4 regions of the Aeribacillus sp. JST-2 genome follow, and region 3 is predicted to be linked to each of the others. Evidence: riboswitches for the same ligand, from Rfam matches in the RefSeq annotation. Region 3 holds a riboswitch; each other region holds the start of a gene.

Region 1 (4,683 bases), on a different contig from region 3:
TAAAAGCCATGTCAGAAGAGGACATTTATGAGTTGCTTTCGTCTGACGGCATGCTGATAAAACGTCCGATCGTGACAGATGGAGAAAAGGTTACAGTTGGATTTAAAGAAGAGGAATTTGAAAAAACGTGGAGAAATTCATGAAAAAAAGATTTTCTATTTATCATAGAAATCTTTAAATTAATATTTTGGCATGGAGGGAAAAACATTGAACACACCAAAAGAATTGCGTTATTCTGAAGAACATGAATGGGTGAAGGTAGAAGGGGATAAAGTGAAAATCGGCATTACTGACTTCGCTCAATCTGAATTAGGTGATATTGTTTTCGTTGAACTTCCAGAAGTTGGTGATGAGATAACTGCTGACGAGCCGTTTGGAAGCGTCGAGTCCGTTAAAACTGTATCTGAACTTTATGCACCAATCAGCGGAAAAGTAGTGGAAGTGAACGAAGAACTGGATGATAATCCTGAATATGTAAATGAGTCGCCTTATGAAAAAGCTTGGATGATTATTGTGGAGCCTAATGATATAAGCGATGTCGAAAAACTGATGACTGCTGAAGAATATGAAGAAATGGTAAAAGAAGACTGAGGCTCAATCCCCTTCTCTAAGCGAGAGGGGGATTTTGCTTTTTTAAAATTAGGAATAAAAAGGAAAAGAGAAGATATTTGCTATCAACAAAAAATGCTTTGCGAAATGACCCCAAAATCAAAAAGGTGATGCCAATGGCAAGTACAGAGGCCGAAAAGGTGATCATTGTAGAAGGAAAATCAGATAAGCTGAAAATTGAAAAGATCGTAAATGAGCCTGTGGAAGTCATTTGCACGAATGGAACGTTAAGTATTTCCAAGCTTGACGAATTGGTGGAAAGCTTGTTTTACAAGGAAGTTTATATTTTAGTTGATGCGGACAAAGCAGGGGAAAGACTAAGAAAACAATTTAAACGGGAGCTCCCGGAGGCCAGCCATTTATACATCGACAAAATGTACAGAGAAGTGGCATCGGCGCCTGAGAAGCACATAGCCTCAATTCTATTGAGTGCCAACATTGATGTCCATGTAAAATATTTATCGTAAGGGTGTGTGAAATGTTGAAATGAATGAATTGACATCGGAACAATTGGGAAAGATTCATCAACAAAAAAGGACAGTTTTATATTTATACACGCCGTTTTGCGGCACGTGCCAATTAGCATCCAAAATGTTGTCGGTTATTGAAACGATAATGCCCTCTATTTCCATTTTAATGAAAAATTTAAATTATATCCCTGAATACGCTAAAGAATGGGAAATTGAAAGTGTCCCCTGTCTATTGATTTTTGAAAACGGGAAAATCATTAAAAAAATATATGCTTTTCATTCCGTTGACTATCTTTATCAGCTATTGAAAAAATACGTTCCTTCTTAAGAACATTATTTCTTGGGAAATGTCACATATGTTGTGAAATTGTCGACAACTGCCAGCAGGAAGACGGGAAAAGAGAAAGAAGTAGTTGTTTATAAACCGTAACTTGCTGGAGGGGTCCAACATTGTTTGAGTCTCTATTAAAAAGAGTGAATGAGCATCATTTGATCAAGCCGCTTTTTCCTTCCATACCTCTCATTATTGCATGCGAATCTAAACATTCCAAGTGTTATTTTCAACTGGATATAGAGGGGCTGAAGTGTATGGAAACTGCGCCTGAAACAGTTCATCTGAAAATGACAGGAAACGATGGACAAATGAAGGATCTATTAACGGGACAATTAAAGCTTCAGCAACTGATGGAATTGAAGGCGATTAAAGTAGAAGGGACGTTTCGGGATATTTTAAGATTGGAAGCGATTTTATCATTAGCAGCTGATCATTCATAAATATTCTAAATTGTTTTTCTTTAATTAATTGGACTTTTCCATTGACATGAAGGTAGGCAGGTGGTAAAATCCTAGCCAAGTAGTTTGTTAACGTAAAAAGTTAAATATTAGATAATTTCTATCAAGAGCGGCGGAGGGACGTGCCCTATGAAGCCCGGCAACCGTCAGGATATTGCTGAAATGGTGCCAAATCACGCAAAGCATCATTGCTTTGAAAGATGGAAAGGTTTGAAGGATTTGCAATATTTTCCGCCTTTCTGCTCTTGCAGGAAGGCTTTTTAATCGTTTAACGGGGACACCTCCTATGTTGTAAGAAAGAAGGTGAGAAGATGATTTCACTTAAGGCTGTTACGAAAATTTACCAATCCAATCGAAATCAAGTCAAAGCTGTGGATCAGGTGGACCTTGAGATTCAAAGCGGAGAAATTTTTGGAATAATCGGTTACAGCGGAGCGGGAAAGAGCACGCTAATCCGTTTGCTGAACGGCCTTGAAAAGCCGACAGGGGGATCTGTTAATGTGGCGGGAAAAAGAATTGACTGTATCAAAGGAAAAGAACTTAGAACCGCACGCAAGGAAATCAGCATGATTTTTCAGCATTTCAACCTGCTTTGGTCAAGAACCGTCCGCGAAAATATCGCCTTTCCTCTTGAAATTGCCGGCGTTGCCAAAAGCGAGCGGCTAAAGCGGGTGGATGAACTAATAAAACTAGTTGGTCTCGAAGGGAAAGAAGATGCGTATCCATCGCAATTAAGCGGTGGCCAAAAACAGCGGGTCGGCATTGCGAGGGCTCTGGCCAATAACCCAAAAGTGCTTTTATGTGATGAGGCGACATCAGCATTAGATCCGCAGACGACTGATTCGATTCTCGATTTGCTTGTAGACATCAACAAGCGGATGGGGTTGACAATCGTGCTGATCACACATGAAATGCATGTCATCCGCAAAATTTGCCACCGGGTTGCCGTGATGGAAAACGGAAAAATTGTTGAGCAGGGGGATGTTTTAACCGTTTTCCGGAATCCGCAGGCCGACATTACCAAACGATTTGTAAAACAAGTGACAGAACCCGAGGAAACAAAAGAAACGGTGGAACACCTTCTTGATAAGTATAAAAAAGGAAAGGTTGTTAAACTGACGTTTATTGGCGACCGTGCGGAACAACCTGTCATTTCCAAGCTGATCAGACAGTTTGACGTTGATGTAAATATTTTGCAAGGAAAAATATCGCAAACGCAAAACGGATCTTACGGTTCGCTGCTTATTCATATCGACGGCAAAGAAGAAAAAATTAAAGAAGCCATTGAATATATTCGCAATCAGCAAATAGAATTGGAGGTGATTGCGAATGGCTGAGACTTTTTTGCCTAATGTGAAATGGGACAAAGTTTTGGATGCAGCGTACGAAACGGTTTATATGACGGGAGTTTCTGTAGCAGCTACATTTTTCCTCGGCATCATTTTAGGTTTGCTGCTCTTTTTAACGTCAAAAGGGAATCTGTGGCAAAATAATGTCATCCATTCGATTGTAGCTGCCGTTGTAAATATTTTCCGTTCTATTCCGTTTATTATTTTGATCATCCTGCTATTGCCTTTTACAAAAGCGGTGGTTGGAACGATATTGGGGGCAAATGCCGCTTTGCCGGCTCTTATTATCGGAGCCGCGCCATTTTATGCAAGAATGGTAGAAATCGCTTTGCGGGAAGTGGACAAAGGCGTGATAGAAGCGGCAAAATCAATGGGAGCGACAACAAGCACCATTATTTTTAAAGTGCTGATACCGGAATCGCTCCCAGCCTTAGTATCGGGAATAACCGTAACCGCAATCGCGTTGGTCGGCTACACGGCAATGGCTGGTGCGATAGGCGCCGGAGGGCTTGGAAATCTTGCCTATTTAGAAGGCTTTCAACGAAATCATAACGATGTCACATTGGTTGCCACCATTCTGATTTTGATCATTGTGTTTCTCATCCAATTTATTGGAGATATGATAACAAAATCCATTGATAAACGATAAGGAGGAAATGTTGATGAAAAAATTGCTTTTATCTTCGTTATTAGGTGCGGCTATGATTTTTTCGGCTGCATGCGGTGCAAGTGATCAAGGCGGAGGCTCTGGAAGCGGGGAAGACAAAGTCATTAAAGTCGGGGCTTCCCCTGTGCCGCATACAGAAATTTTAGAAGAGGCAAAACCGCTGCTTAAAGAAAAAGGTTATGAACTGGAAATTGAAGAATTTACAGATTACGTCCTGCCAAACAAAGCGCTTGCGGAAAAAGATATCGATGCAAACTATTTCCAACACATTCCGTATTTTGAAGGTCAGAAAAAAGAGCATGGATATGACTTTGCCAACGCCGGCGGCATTCACATTGAACCGATAGGCGTTTACTCAAAAAAATACAAATCGTTAGAAGAACTTCCCAACGGAGCAACCATCATTATGAGCAACTCCGTTGCCGATCATGGCCGCATGTTATCAATGCTTGAAGAAAAAGGATTAATCAAATTAAAAGAAGGTGTTGATAAAACGGCTGCGACAGTAGAAGACATTGCCGAAAATCCAAAGAATTTGAAATTCAAAACAGATATTGAAGCCCCAATGTTGACAAAAGCATATGAAAACAATGAAGGAGATGCCGTATTAATTAATGGAAACTTCGCATTAGATGCGGGCCTTGATCCTTCTAAAGATGCGATTGCACTTGAATCGCCAAAAGACAATCCTTATGTAAACATTATCGCTGTTCGCAGTGAAGATCAGGATTCTGAAAAGATCAAAGCGCTTGTGGAAGTTCTCAAATCGGATAAAATTAAAGAATTTATCAATTCA
Region 2 (4,683 bases), on a different contig from region 3:
GGTTGTCGCAGTATTTTTTTTATAATGCCGCAGCAGCGTCTTTTCAAAACTTTCGGCGCTGACGACATCTGTCATATAGACTGTTTCTCATTCGGCTTTAAACTTGGGGACCGCCCGTTATTTCAATTTCTTTTGGAATCCCTTTGAATTTTTTGAAGTTTTCTTGGAAAGCTTTAGCCAATTGCAGCGCTTTTTGCTCATAAGCTTTAGGATCAGCCCAAGTTTTTTCCGGCTTTAGAACTTCATTTGGCACGTTAGGCACTGAAACAGGTATGTTTAAGCCGAAAATCGGATCTTTTACCGTTTCAACTTCATCCAGTTTTCCTGCTAACGCGGCTTGAACCATTGCTCTAGTATAAGAAAGCTGTATTCGTTTTCCAACGCCGTACTCTCCGCCTGTCCACCCGGTGTTGACCAAAAAGATCTTGACATTATGCTTTTCAATTCGCTTTCCTAACATTTCCGCATAGACCGCCGCTGGACGAGGCAAAAACGGCGCACCAAAGCAGGACGAAAATGTCGCTTTTGGCGATGTAACTCCCCGTTCTGTGCCGGCAAGCTTGCTTGTATAGCCGCTTAGGAAATGGTATATTGCCTGCTCTTTTGTCAATTTGCTAATCGGAGGAAGCACACCGAACGCATCGGCTGTTAAAAAGATGATTGTGTTCGCATGTCCGGCCATGCTCGGGTTTGCAAAATTGCCGATGGCCTCAATTGGATAGGCGGCACGGGTATTTTCTGTTATTTGCGAATCATGATAATCAGGCAAGCGCGTGTTGCCGTCGACAACGACATTTTCTAATACAGAGCCAAACCCAATAGCGTTGAAAATTTGCGGTTCTTTCTCAATGGATAAACCGATGCACTTCGCATAGCAACCGCCTTCTATGTTAAAAATACCTGAAGAAGACCAGCCATGTTCATCATCGCCGATTAGCGGCCGGTCGGGATCGGCTGAAAGCGTCGTTTTTCCTGTCCCTGATAATCCGAAAAACAGGGCGACATCCCCTTTTTCACCAACATTTGCCGAACAATGCATCGGCAAAATGTTTTGTTTAGGGAGAAGAAAATTCATAACGGAAAATATCGCTTTTTTCATTTCTCCAGCATACTCTGTGCCGCCAATCAAAACGACGCGCTTTTCAAAAGAAATGATAATAAATGCTTCGGAATTGGTTCCGTCCACTTCAGGATCAGCCTTAAACGAAGGAGCTGACAAAATGGTAAAAGGGTTTTTGAAATCCGTTTTATCGTTTGAACGGACAAAGAGATGTCGGGCAAATAAATTATGCCATGCCAATTCATTCACTACTTGAATCGGCATGCGGTAATTCGGATCTGCACCAGCATATCCCTTAAAAACAAAAATCTCTTCTTTTTCCTTTAAAAAGCGGATTAATTTTATATAAAGGCGTTCGAAAGCTTCTTTAGAAATCGGCTTGTTCACAGTCCCCCAATCAATTTCATCTTGTACCGATACTTCATCAACAATAAATTTGTCATTTGGCGAACGGCCAGTATATTTTCCCGTTTTCACTGCTACGGCCCCTGTATTTGTTAAAATTCCTTCCCCCCTTTTTAAAGTTTTTTCCACCAGTTGAGGAACTGATAAATTTTGATAAGCATTTGCACCGTTAATTAATGTTGTTAATTCATTTGATAAACTTATCATTTTCACAGAAAACCACCTTTTGCAGCATGATATAGTTGTGATTTTTGAAATAAGTATAACACATATAATTAAATATTACATCATATTTTTAACAAAAAAAGAATCTCCAGGTGGCTGCACAGAAACTTGCAGAAACAGGTCGGTTTTTGTTGACAATGCTGTTTTGGCTCATGTAAGATATATCCTTGAACGGATACTCTTATCCCGAGTTGGCGGAGGGACAGGCCCTATGAAGCCCAGCAACCGGCTCATTTTGTTGACAGCCGAATATGGTATGTTGAACATCGCTCAAGCCACCTAGAATATTTCCTGAAAAAAAGTTCCATATTCGAATACAGGACGAGCAAAGGTGCTAACCTGATGCAAGGTTTTTTCCTTGAACGATAAGAGTGAAAGGCATGAATCGAGCAACAACCTTTCCTCTGATGACGGGAAAGGTTTTTTCTTATTATAAAAAACCTTCCGTTTCGCCAAGTTTTTCTTATCGTAAATGGCATCGATTCTTGAGGGAATGAGTTCCGTGACAATAATGGGAGTCCGAGTGCTCCACAGAACATAAAGTAGTTGAAGGAGGAAGTGCCATGGCAAGAAAGCGCCGTCTGTTTACATCTGAATCAGTTACGGAAGGGCATCCGGATAAAATTTGCGATCAAATTTCGGATGCAATTTTAGACGCTATCATTGAAAAAGATCCGAATGCGCGTGTTGCCTGTGAAACATCTGTGACAACAGGCCTTGTATTAGTCAGTGGAGAAATTACGACCAACACTTATGTCGATATACCAAAAATTGTGCGGGAAACAGTAAGAGACATCGGCTACACGAGAGCAAAATACGGGTTTGATGCTGAAACTTGTGCTGTTTTAACATCAATTGATGAGCAATCACCGGATATTGCTATGGGAGTTGATAAAGCTCTTGAAGCGCGCGAAGGACAAATGACGGATGAAGAAATTGAAGCGATCGGAGCCGGAGACCAAGGACTAATGTTCGGTTTTGCTTGTAATGAAACGAAAGAATTAATGCCTCTACCGATTTCGTTGGCGCATAAGCTTTCCCGCCGGCTTGCAGAAGTACGCAAGACCGAAGTGATTCCATATTTGCGTCCGGACGGAAAAACACAAGTGACGGTAGAATATGACGAAAATAACCAACCAGTCAGAATCGATACGATCGTCATATCAACTCAACATCATCCTGAAGCAACGATTGAACAAATAAAGCGGGATATTCGAGAAAAGGTCATTGATCCGGTTGTTCCCAATGAGTTGATTGATGAAGAAACAAAATTTTTCATCAATCCTACCGGGCGTTTCGTCATTGGCGGACCGCAAGGAGATGCCGGTTTAACAGGCCGAAAAATTATTGTCGATACTTATGGAGGCTATGCTCGCCACGGCGGTGGAGCTTTTTCCGGAAAAGACCCGACGAAGGTGGACCGTTCCGCTGCGTATGCTGCACGGTATGTCGCCAAAAATATCGTGGCTGCGGGGCTTGCTGACAAATGTGAAGTTCAGCTTGCCTATGCAATCGGTGTAGCAAAACCTGTTTCTATCTCAATTGATACATTTGGAACAGGAAGCGTTAGTGAAGATGTTTTAGTGGAACTTGTTCAGAAAAACTTTGATTTGCGTCCTGCAGGCATTATAAAAATGCTTGATTTGCGCCGCCCGATTTATAAAAAGACAGCCGTTTATGGACATTTTGGCCGCACTGATTTGGATCTGCCTTGGGAAAGAACGGATAAAGCAGAAGCTCTTCGCGAGCAGTCTTATCAGTATAAATAAATTTATAAAAAGGGCGCCCATTCAATTGGCGCCCTTTTTAAACTGTATAAAATTAGTTTATCAATTGATTTTAGGGATAAACAAAACGGACGCAGACACGGCTGCGTCCGTTTTGTTTTTTTGACCGGAAGGAACGCATCTTTCGCTTGTAAATGGTTTTATAGAACAAATGAATAAAAGCAGATAATCCCAGTTGATGTTCCTAGGAGCATTCCCGCCAGCACATCGGAAGGATAGTGAAGCCCTAAATAAATTCTTGAAAGCGCCACACTAAGCGAAAGAGGAAGCAAAATCCATGATAAAATGGGTGCAGATAATAAGAACGGAATTGTGACTGAGAAAATGGCTGTCGAATGACCCGAAGGAAACGAATAGTCCTTTAATGGGTTTTTCATGACCTTAGCGCCCAGCAATGTTAAATAAGGACGCCGGCGCGGAAATATTTTTTTAATAATGAAGACAGGAATATGACTGAAAAAAAGAGAAAAAGCACTGGCAAAAGCGACTGATTTAACCGGTTCGTTTAAAAATAATATCAGGAGCAAGCATGACGCAATGGTCCACGTTGCACCACCCAGATGTGTAATCAGGCGAAAATAAACATTAAGCCCTTTTCTTTCAAAATGGGAATTAATCATTTTAAACAGTTTGCATTCAACATCGTATAAATGATCAATGAATCTGTTCATCATAAGGCTCCTTTAAAAAAAGACAGCAATGAATGGTTGTAACTTCATTTTCTCTTTTATTCCACACAACATCAATTGTTTTTTAAATATTTTTACAAATTTTTAAAAAACGAGAAATGTACGGTAAAGAATGACAATTGTTCAAGAAACCTTTAAAATATTTACATAGAAAAAAATATTTACCGAACGTTGATGGAAGCAGCCTTTTTATAGTATTGGCCTTTTTCAACATATTGTCGGCGAATCCGTTCCATCTCTTGTAAATCTTGCTCTGTTAAATCCCTGACCACCTTCGCTGGTCTGCCAAAGGCTAACGTGTGGGGAGGAATGGATTTGCCGGGCGGCACTAAACTGCCGGCGCCAATAAACGCTCCTTCGCCGATTTCGGCTCCATCAAGAATGATGGATCCCATGCCAATCAATGCTTTTTTTCGAATGATGGCGCTGTGGAGAATTACTTGATGGCCGACGGTTACGTCATCTTCAATAATTAATGGTTTGCCTGGGCTTTGGTGAAGGCAGCACAGGTCTTGAA
Region 3 (4,683 bases):
TATCATCATTGGCATTTTGTCTGCCTGCGGAGCAAATCAAGCAGGATCAGGGGAAAAAACGAAAGTCACAATCGGTTATTTTCCGAACATTGATCACGTTCCGGCGATGATAGCGAAAGAAAAAGGCTATTATCAAGAAGAACTTGGCGATCAAGTGAAAATCGAATATAAAACATTTCCGGACGGCGGTGCGTTTATGACAGCCCTTAAAACGGGCGAAATTGATGCCGGTCTCGTAGGACCAGGACCGGTTATGAATAACTTTTCGAACGGTGCGGATGTCAAAATCATTGCCGGTGCATCATCAGGAGGAACTGTTGTTGTCGCTAGCCCAAAAAGCGGTATTCAAACGCTAAAAGATATTGAAAACAAGACGTTTATCACTCCGGGAGTCGGATGCACACATGATGTTCAATTTGAAACTTATTTGCAAGATTATAATATTGCTTCTTCCAGAATTGGCGGAACATTGAAGCACACAACCGGCAACCCGGCCCAATACCAATCATTTTTTGAAGCGGGAAAAGTGGATTTAGCGGCAGTACCTGAACCTTGGGCTTCATTGTTAATCAAAAACGGCGCAAAAGTGATTGTCGATACGAAAGACATTGCCTTTGGAACAACGCTGCCAAATACCGTTTTAGTAACTTCCGACAAGTTCATTAAGGAACATAAAGAACTTGTACAAGATATTGTCAATGCACATAAAAAAGCCATCGACTTTATCAATCAGCATCCAAACGAAGCGCGCGATATCGCCATCAAGTCCATTAAAGAAACAACAAACCAGCAGCTTGATCCAAACATTATCGACAGCGCATGGAAACGCGTTCACTATACAACGGAAGTAGATGGAAAAGTTCTTCAAGAATTCGCCGACTCTTCTTATCAATTAAAATTTTTGAAAGAAAGACCTGACTTGACAGGTCTTGTCGATGATACTTTTTTGAATTGAAAATACTTGTGTTTTTATAAAATTTCATGTAAATTTAATTTATATGAAATATCCAAAAACTTCATAACGTCAATTCTTATCGAGAGAGGCGGAGGGAACTGGCCCTGGGAAGCCTCAGCAACCGGTGCAAGGTCTGACGGCATGGTTATTCTTGCACCAAGGTGCTACATCCAGCAAGCATATTGCCGTTTGTCATGCTTGGAAGATAAGAAGGAGCTAACAAATAAACGTCTTCTTCTTATGAGGAAGGCGTTTTATTTTTGCCGACTCCTGATAAAGACAAACGGGCGATTCTTTTAGGAAGAATAGGAGGAAAAAAGATGGCAAAGAATCGGATAGATACAATTTTAGCCCAATTGGGAAACCGGAGTGAAACCGCTACGGGAGCAGTTAGTGCGCCCATTTATTTATCGACGGCGTACCGCCATGCGGGGATTGGTGAATCCACTGGATACGACTACACAAGGACAAAAAATCCAACGCGGCTTGTTGTCGAGGAGGCGATCGCCGCATTGGAAGGAGCCGATCAAGGATTTGCTTTCTCTTCCGGGATGGCGGCGATTCAAACAATTATGGCCCTTTTTAAAAGCGGCGATGAACTTATAGTTTCAAAAGATTTATATGGAGGAACTTACCGATTGTTCGAGGAAGAGTGGCGCAAGTACGGCCTTGTTTTTCATTATGATGATTTTACATCTGAAGCAGAAACGGTATCTCTGATCAACGAAAATACGAAAGCGATCTTCTTGGAAACGCCGACGAACCCGCTCATGCAGGAAACATCTATTTCAGCTCTCAGCGAAATCGCGCGCAAGCACGATTTGCTGCTAATTGTGGATAATACGTTTTATACGCCTGTATTGCAGCGTCCTATCGAAGAGGGAGCTGATATTGTCATCCATAGTGCAACGAAATATTTAGGAGGCCACAACGATGTGTTGGCAGGCTTGGTGTGTGCGAAAGGGCAAGATCTTTGTGAAAAATTGGCCGCACATCAAAACGCCATTGGCGCTGTATTGTCTCCTTTTGACTCTTGGCTTCTATTAAGGGGAATGAAAACATTATCGCTCAGAATGGCCAAACATCAGGAAAATGCAAGGGAATTGGCTCGATTTTTGGCGGAGCTTCCAGAAGTGGCCGACGTTTTATATCCGGGTAGAGGCGGAATGCTTTCCTTCCGCATTCAAAAAGAAGAATGGGTAAACCCGTTTTTAAAAAATTTACAGTTGATTTGTTTTGCAGAAAGCTTAGGCGGTGTCGAAAGTTTTATTACGTATCCTGCGACCCAAACCCATGCGGATATCCCGGAGGAAGTGCGCGTTCAAAACGGCGTTTGCAACAGGCTTCTTCGCTTTTCGGTTGGGATTGAAGATGTCGAGGATTTAAAAGAAGATCTCAAACAAGCGTTAAAAGCGGCAGCGAAAGGGGATCGGTAAGATGAGCAATCAATGGAGTTTTCAAACAAAATTGCTGCACAATCACCATAAATACGATCCGGTTACAGGCGCTGTCAGTGTACCGATTCAGCATGCATCAACGTTTCATCAAAAAACTCTTGATCAATCACCTGAATTTGACTATAGCCGTTCCGGCAATCCGACAAGAAAAGCGTTAGAAGAAGCAATCGCCGAACTGGAGGGAGGCGCCAGAGGGTTTGCTTTTGCTTCAGGAATGGCCGCCATTTCAACAGCTTTTCTGCTACTGTCTTCGGGAGATCACGTTCTTGTCACTGAAGATGTGTACGGCGGAACATACCGGATTGTTGCCGATGTCCTATCCCGCTTCGGCATTGAATATACGTTTGTCGATATGACAGATCTTAATGAGGTGGAAGCCAATATTCGACCAAACACGAAAGTCATTTATATTGAAACGCCTTCCAATCCGTTATTGAAAATCACCGACATCCGTGCAGTTGTCAAACTTGCCAAAAAATACGGTTGTTTAACATTTGTCGACAACACGTTTATGACACCTGCTTTGCAGCGTCCATTGGATTTGGGGGCAGATGTCGTCTTGCACAGTGCAACAAAATTTCTTGCTGGACATAGCGACTGCTTAGCGGGATTGGCGGTTGTAAAGGATGAAAAGCTTGGTGAGGAGCTTTATAAGTTGCAAAACGCTTTTGGCGCTGTTTTAGGGCCTCATGACTGCTGGCTTGTGCTTAGAGGATTGAAAACACTCCAGGTTCGGCTTAATCAATCGGCAGAAACAGCACTCCAATTGGCAAAATTTTTGCAAAATCACCCTTCAGTGCGAAAAGTGTATTATCCCGGATTAGACGGCCATGCGGGGGCGGACATTCATCGGAAACAAAGCGGAGGTGCGGGTGCGGTTTTATCTTTTGAACTTAAAGACGAAAAAGCGGTGAAAACACTTGCATCCAACATTGAGCTCCCGGTGTTTGCCGTCAGCTTAGGGGCAGTAGAGTCCATCTTGTCCTATCCGGCGAAAATGTCCCACGCAGCAATGCCGAAAGAAGAAAGAGAAAAAAGAGGGATTACGGACGGATTGCTTCGCTTAAGCGTCGGTTTGGAAAGCTTTGAGGACTTGAGACGCGATTTGCAGCATGGACTAGACAAAATTCTTGCATAAGCAATGATTTTCATGAAAATCACTCATAAGAACAGGGGCATGTCCCCTGTTTCTTTTTTTTGTAAGGAAAATTGACAATTATTTGACATTATTTTATTTATTTGTGATATTATAGTTAATGTGTTATATAAAAAAGAATTTTTAAAGGGGGATGTTATGTATGAGCAAGAGGGGTGGCGGTTTGTTCTTTGCCATTCTCCTCGCTTTTGCGTTGATTCTATCCGCCTGCGGAAACAACAATGGCGGCGGAAATCAAGGCGGCGGGAGTGAAGGAGGAAAGAGCAGCGGAGGCGGAGACAATAAAACACTAAGCCTTTTGACTGGAGGAACGGGCGGTACATATTATCCGCTTGGCGGTTCGATGGCGCAAATTATTTCAGACGAGACAGATTATAATGCAAATGCCCAATCTTCTGGCGCTTCTGCTGAAAATATGCAAGCACTTAAAAACGGTGAAGCAGATATTGCCTTCTCGCAAACCGACATTGCGTCATATGCATTAAACGGGGAGTTAATGTTTAAAGACAACAAAGTGGAAAATGTGCAAGCAATTGGAACACTTTATCCAGAAACTATCCAAATCATTACGACGAAGGACAGCGGCATCAATTCCGTTGAAGACCTGAAAGGAAAAACCGTTTCTGTCGGTGCTCCTGGTTCAGGAGTGAATGCCAACGCCCAGCAAATTTTAGAAATACACGGCTTAAGCTTTAACGACATCAAAGCCCAAAATCTGTCTTTTGATGAATCAACAGACGGCATTCAATCCGGCAGTATTGATGCAGCGTTTATCACAGCGGGAACACCGACAGCAGCAGTTGAATCTCTATCCGCACAAAACGAAGTTAAAGTAATCCCGATTGCCGACGACAAGATTCAAGAATTAATGGAAAAATATCCTTACTATGCAGAGGATACAGTTCCAAAAGGGACTTATAAAATTCCTGAAGATGTGAAAACTGTTGCCGTAAAAGCGATGCTAGTTGTTCGTGATGACATGCCAGAAGATGATGTCTACGCCATCACAAAAGCGATTTTTGAGAATACGGATAAAATCACCCACGCAAAAGGCAAATTAATTAAGGCGGAGACGGCGCTTGACGGCATTGGCGATCTGCCGTTGCACCCCGGCG
Region 4 (4,683 bases), on a different contig from region 3:
GAATATACGATCACTTCGAATATATTCAACGGCTTTTACATGTCCATCATGCGCGATATAACCGAGAAAAGAAAAATGGAACAACAATTAATTGAAAGCGAAGAAAGATTTAGAGAAGTATTTGAAAATGCACTCGATGCCATCATTATTTGGGATGAAAAAGGAAACATTCAAAAAGCCAACCAATGGGCTTGCCGCATATTTGAACTTCCTATTCACAATCTGTTGAAAAGCAATTTGCTGCAATTTATTAATCGGAGGGATCCGAAATTTCGGAAAATTATACATCACTACTTGAAAACAGGTGCTATAAGAGAAGAACTGATGTTTTATATGCCGAACGGACAAAAGAAACAACTGGAATTCACTTCAAAATACAATCCGAAAGAACGGACCCATATGACCATTTTACGAAATGTCAGCGACCGAAAACGGATGGAAAAAGAGCTTCGGGAAAGCGAACAAAAGTTTCGCAACGTTTTTAACGGCGCCATGGACGGAATTGTTTTGTTTGATGATTCATGGATGATTGTCGATGCAAATCCGGTGGCAAAACAAATTTTAGGATTATCAAACAAAAAAATAGATCAATATTGTCTGTTGGAACTGTTTTCCATAAAAAATATGAATGATTGGAATCAGAATGGATTAACAAAAGAATTTGTGTTAACATTGAAAAACGGGCAAGAAAGAATCATTGAATGTTCCTTTAAACGGAGCATAATTGAAAACATGAATTTGGCGATTTTTCGTGATATTACTGAAAGGAAAGAAATGGAAGAATGTCTAAGAAAATCCGATACATTAAATGTTGTCGGTGAGCTGGCAGCCGGAATCGCCCACGAAATTCGGAATCCAATGACAGCATTAAAAGGATTCATTCAGCTTTTGCAAGGAAGCATAAAAGAGGATCATTCATTATATTTCAATGTAATTACTTCCGAGTTAAAAAGAATCGAATCGATCATCACTGAATTTCTTATTTTGGCCAAACCACAGGCGGTGCGATTCGAGCAGAAAAATATCATTAAAATCATGAAAGATACGATTGACCTGCTGAATGCCCAAGCGATATTGGTGAATGTGCAAATCTATTTAGAGTATGAAAACGTCCCTGACATTTATTGTGAGCCAAATCAATTGAAGCAAGTGTTCATCAATATTTTGAAAAATGCCATTGAGGTTATGCCAAATGGCGGAAATATATTTGTGTCCATACATCGAAAAAACGACAAATGGGTGCAAATTGCCATACAAGATGAAGGACCGGGAATTTCCAAAGATAAATTAAAACGGCTCGGAGAACCCTTTTATACAACGAAGGACAGGGGAACTGGCCTGGGACTTATGGTCAGCTATAAAATTATTGAAGAACATAAAGGAAAAGTGAAAGTAAAAAGCAAAGTCGGACATGGAACCACTTTTTATATTTCACTCCCAATCGAAAAATAGACATTTGAGGTGTGTTATGGTTTATTTCAGTGCTATTTCGACTCCGCTTGGAGAAATAGGAATAGTTGAAAGAGACGGGATCATAATCTCTGTCCTAATGGATGAGAATGAATGGGAGAAGCTTCTCGGCTCTCCTCATGTTTTAAACAAAGCCACACCGCTTTTAAAAGAGGCGGCAAAGCAGCTGGAAGAATATTTTGAAGGAAAACGAACCGAATTCACCTTTCCTTTTCAGCAAAGCGGTACTCCATTTCAGGAGAAAGTTTGGAAAGAACTGATGAATATTCCGTTCGGCCAAGTCCGCAGTTACCAAGAGGTAGCAGCAGCTATCGGAAATCCGAGAGCAGTCAGGGCGGTAGGCCAAGCAAACAAGGCGAACTCGCTTCCGATTATTGTTCCGTGCCATCGGGTGATCGGCCAAAATGGAAAACTTGTCGGCTATGCAGGAAATCAAGTAGATAAAAAAGCTTTTTTGCTGGATTTGGAGAAGCGCGTTTGTTCATTATAATGGATAGAATTTAAAACTCTTCGGAAAAAGCCGCAGAGTTTAGCGAAACAATATGCTGATTTTGCCCCGAAATGGCTTTGAAAGGGTTCTTTTTTCTGTAATGATCCCTTTGATATACTCATGGGGAGTCATCAATTATTCACATGTATAAAAATCAGGTCGGCGGTCAGCAAAAACCGGAATCATTTCCCGCACTTGAACCACTTTGTTCAAATCAATTTTTGCCGTGACAATCTCTTCCTGTTCGCCTCCTTCGGCCATTACTTCTCCCCACGGGTCGATGATGATGGAATGGCCTGCAAAATCATTTTTTCCGTCAGATCCGACACGATTGCAAGCGACAACAAAACATTGGTTTTCGATCGCGCGTGCTAAAAGGAGCGTCCGCCAATGATCCAAGCGCTGCTTCGGCCATTCGGCGGCAACAAATAAAATTTTTGCCCCTTTTAAGACGGAAATCCGGATCCATTCAGGAAAACGGATATCATAACAGATCACCCCGCAAGCCGGGATGCCTGGCAACTCAAAATAGCTATCATCTTGCCCGGATTGTAAATATTTGTCTTCATCCATTAATCGAAACAAATGAAGCTTGCTGTATTCATGGATGATCCTTCCGTTCCGATTCACAACATACATCGTATTATAAATGCCTTGGTTCGTTCTTTTAGCGACGGAACCGCCCACAATATGGATATTGTAAGCTTTCGCCCATTTGCTTAAAAAAGATTTTGTGATGCTTCCTTCTGCATCACTGATGTAAGAGAAACGTTCAAGATCATATCCGGTCGTCCAAAGTTCCGGCATGACGACAATGTCCGGCGCCTTATTCATTGCTTCCATAAGCTTGTTTTTCATATGTTCAATATTTAGCTCCGGGTTGCAGGGAAAAATATTCGTTTGCAAACAAGAGATTGTGATTTCCATCTCATCACCGCCTGACGTTGATTCTTTACAAGTAGATAATTCCAATATACGGTATTTTGTGAGAAATTCAAGAGGTGTATTGGGTGAGCACGAAAACGCTTTGCTTCGGGTTCCCAAAGGCTTTCCTTCGATATGTTTTTCTTATTTTCCATACGGCTTTTGGCCGGATCAGCAGTTTCCGAAAAAGGGGAACAGTTTCTTCGCAAGCTTTTGAAAGGGAAAACCGTTGATTTTCATGATTCGCTTATTTATCTTTTACATATTACATATTTTTTAAAGTTCGCAAAAAAGGATTGACAAATAGCTGAAAGACTGGCATAATCCGAATTAATTTAACACGAAAAAATTTATATGCCATACATTCTTATCAAGAGCAGGCGGAGGGACGAGCCCAATGAAGCCCGGCAACCGGCTTATTTTAAGCACGGTGCTAATTCTTGCAGCATGTTGCTGAGAGATAAGGATGTTTCGTAAATGAAACTTCCAACCTCTTCTCGCAAGGCTGCGAAAAGAGGTTTTTTATTTGTGTAAGTTCTATCGTAGAGGTGAAAGGATGAAAAAACCGCTTATCATATGTGATTTTGTTGGAACAATCACAAAAGAAGACACCGTTGTTGCCATCATGAAAAAATTTGCGCCTCCCGAATGGAAGAGGCTTAAGGAGAAAATGTTGTCGGAAAAAATATCCGTTAAAGAAGGATTGGAACAAATGTTTTCGCTGTTGCTCTCCTACAAAGTATACGATGTGATTGAATATGTGTTATCAACAGCCGAAATTCGTGAAGGGTTTCAAGCACTTGTCGAATATACGAAAAGAAACAAATTGCCATTATATGTTGTCAGCAGCGGAATGGATTTTTTTGTGAAACCGTTGTTAAAACCGCTTATTCCGGAAGATCATATTTTTTGCAATAACGCCGATTTTTCAGGGGATTTTATCAACATTGAATGGCTTCATGAATGTGATGAACATTGTGATCAACATTGCGGATTATGCAAGGCATCGATTATTCGCAAGATTGCTTCCAATGATCACTACGTAATCGTTATTGGGGATTCGATTACGGATTTGGAAGCGGCAAAGCTGGCCGATATTGTGATTGCAAGAGATTTTCTTTTTGAAAAATGCCGTCAATTAGGTTTAAATCATAGAAGCTTTGATACGTTTTATGATGTCATTCATCATTTAAAGCAAATGGAGGAAGTGTCAGTTTGATTAAAGTGAAAGAAGAGTGAGGGGAGAAGCGGCAATTGCCCGATTAAAGTGAAAAACCATCCACTTGTATATTTGGGGCTGCAAGGGGATGGGAGTGATTCAAGAAGGGAAAGTATCGCCTTTCTCCAACCATTTCGGCGAAAGGCGGATATTTTTTAACAAAATAGAAAAAAGTTGTTTATCCGGTTTTTCCGAATGAAAGCTTTTGAAACAATTTTTTCGGGGAAGTTTGTTTCGTTTTATTCTGATTTGAATTGCAAAAGCCTTGATTTCAAGTCGTTTTCAAGCTGTAGAAGCTCCTGTTCGGCTTGCTGCCGTTTCATCCGTCCTTCCTGTTGAATACGGATCGTTTCTTCAATCGTTGAAATGAGATCTTCCTGTGTTTTTTTCAATGTTTCAACATCAACGATTCCGCGTTCGTTTTCTCTTGCGGTTTCGATTGTGTTCGTTTTTAACATTTCAGCATTTTTTAACAGCAGCTCGTTAGTCGTTTTTGTTACTTGTTTTTGTGCCTCAAGCGCCCCTTTTTGCCGGTAAAGGGTAAGTGCAATGGCAATTTGGTTTTTCCATAAAGGGATAG

What was found. Region 3 has a riboswitch for S-adenosylmethionine ahead of AC0KTX_RS04235 (methionine biosynthesis PLP-dependent protein). Riboswitches for the same ligand answer to the same signal wherever they lie in the genome.
Region 1: linked by a shared signal. The riboswitch ahead of AC0KTX_RS09460 (methionine ABC transporter ATP-binding protein) and the one ahead of AC0KTX_RS04235 (methionine biosynthesis PLP-dependent protein) in region 3 are both predicted to bind S-adenosylmethionine.
Region 2: linked by a shared signal. The riboswitch ahead of metK (methionine adenosyltransferase) and the one ahead of AC0KTX_RS04235 (methionine biosynthesis PLP-dependent protein) in region 3 are both predicted to bind S-adenosylmethionine.
Region 4: linked by a shared signal. The riboswitch ahead of AC0KTX_RS02120 (2-hydroxy-3-keto-5-methylthiopentenyl-1-phosphate phosphatase) and the one ahead of AC0KTX_RS04235 (methionine biosynthesis PLP-dependent protein) in region 3 are both predicted to bind S-adenosylmethionine.

Annotation. Positions count from the first base shown of each region.
Region 1 is NZ_JBVVUU010000014.1:65,897-70,579, forward strand. It holds gene AC0KTX_RS09435 (arsenate reductase family protein) at 1-143, shown strand, start outside; gene gcvH (glycine cleavage system protein GcvH) at 208-591, shown strand; gene AC0KTX_RS09445 (toprim domain-containing protein) at 726-1,076, shown strand; gene AC0KTX_RS09450 (thioredoxin family protein) at 1,096-1,407, shown strand; gene AC0KTX_RS09455 (SCP2 sterol-binding domain-containing protein) at 1,554-1,853, shown strand; SAM riboswitch class I at 1,969-2,078, shown strand; gene AC0KTX_RS09460 (methionine ABC transporter ATP-binding protein) at 2,183-3,208, shown strand; gene AC0KTX_RS09465 (methionine ABC transporter permease) at 3,201-3,869, shown strand; gene AC0KTX_RS09470 (MetQ/NlpA family ABC transporter substrate-binding protein) at 3,883-4,683, shown strand, end outside.
Region 2 is NZ_JBVVUU010000028.1:6,062-10,744, forward strand. It holds gene pckA (phosphoenolpyruvate carboxykinase (ATP)) at 98-1,672, opposite strand; SAM riboswitch class I at 1,869-2,062, shown strand; gene metK (methionine adenosyltransferase) at 2,254-3,459, shown strand; gene AC0KTX_RS12665 (phosphatase PAP2 family protein) at 3,618-4,148, opposite strand; gene AC0KTX_RS12670 (gamma carbonic anhydrase) at 4,328-4,683, opposite strand, start outside.
Region 3 is NZ_JBVVUU010000005.1:35,961-40,643, reverse strand. It holds gene AC0KTX_RS04240 (aliphatic sulfonate ABC transporter substrate-binding protein) at 1-955, shown strand, start outside; SAM riboswitch class I at 1,029-1,167, shown strand; gene AC0KTX_RS04235 (methionine biosynthesis PLP-dependent protein) at 1,276-2,391, shown strand; gene metC (cystathionine beta-lyase) at 2,393-3,550, shown strand; gene AC0KTX_RS04225 (TAXI family TRAP transporter solute-binding subunit) at 3,711-4,683, shown strand, end outside.
Region 4 is NZ_JBVVUU010000002.1:172,332-177,014, forward strand. It holds gene AC0KTX_RS02105 (PAS domain S-box protein) at 1-1,452, shown strand, start outside; gene AC0KTX_RS02110 (methylated-DNA--[protein]-cysteine S-methyltransferase) at 1,469-1,960, shown strand; gene AC0KTX_RS02115 (carbon-nitrogen family hydrolase) at 2,096-2,887, opposite strand; SAM riboswitch class I at 3,249-3,351, shown strand; gene AC0KTX_RS02120 (2-hydroxy-3-keto-5-methylthiopentenyl-1-phosphate phosphatase) at 3,441-4,103, shown strand; gene AC0KTX_RS02125 (toxic anion resistance protein) at 4,343-4,683, opposite strand, start outside.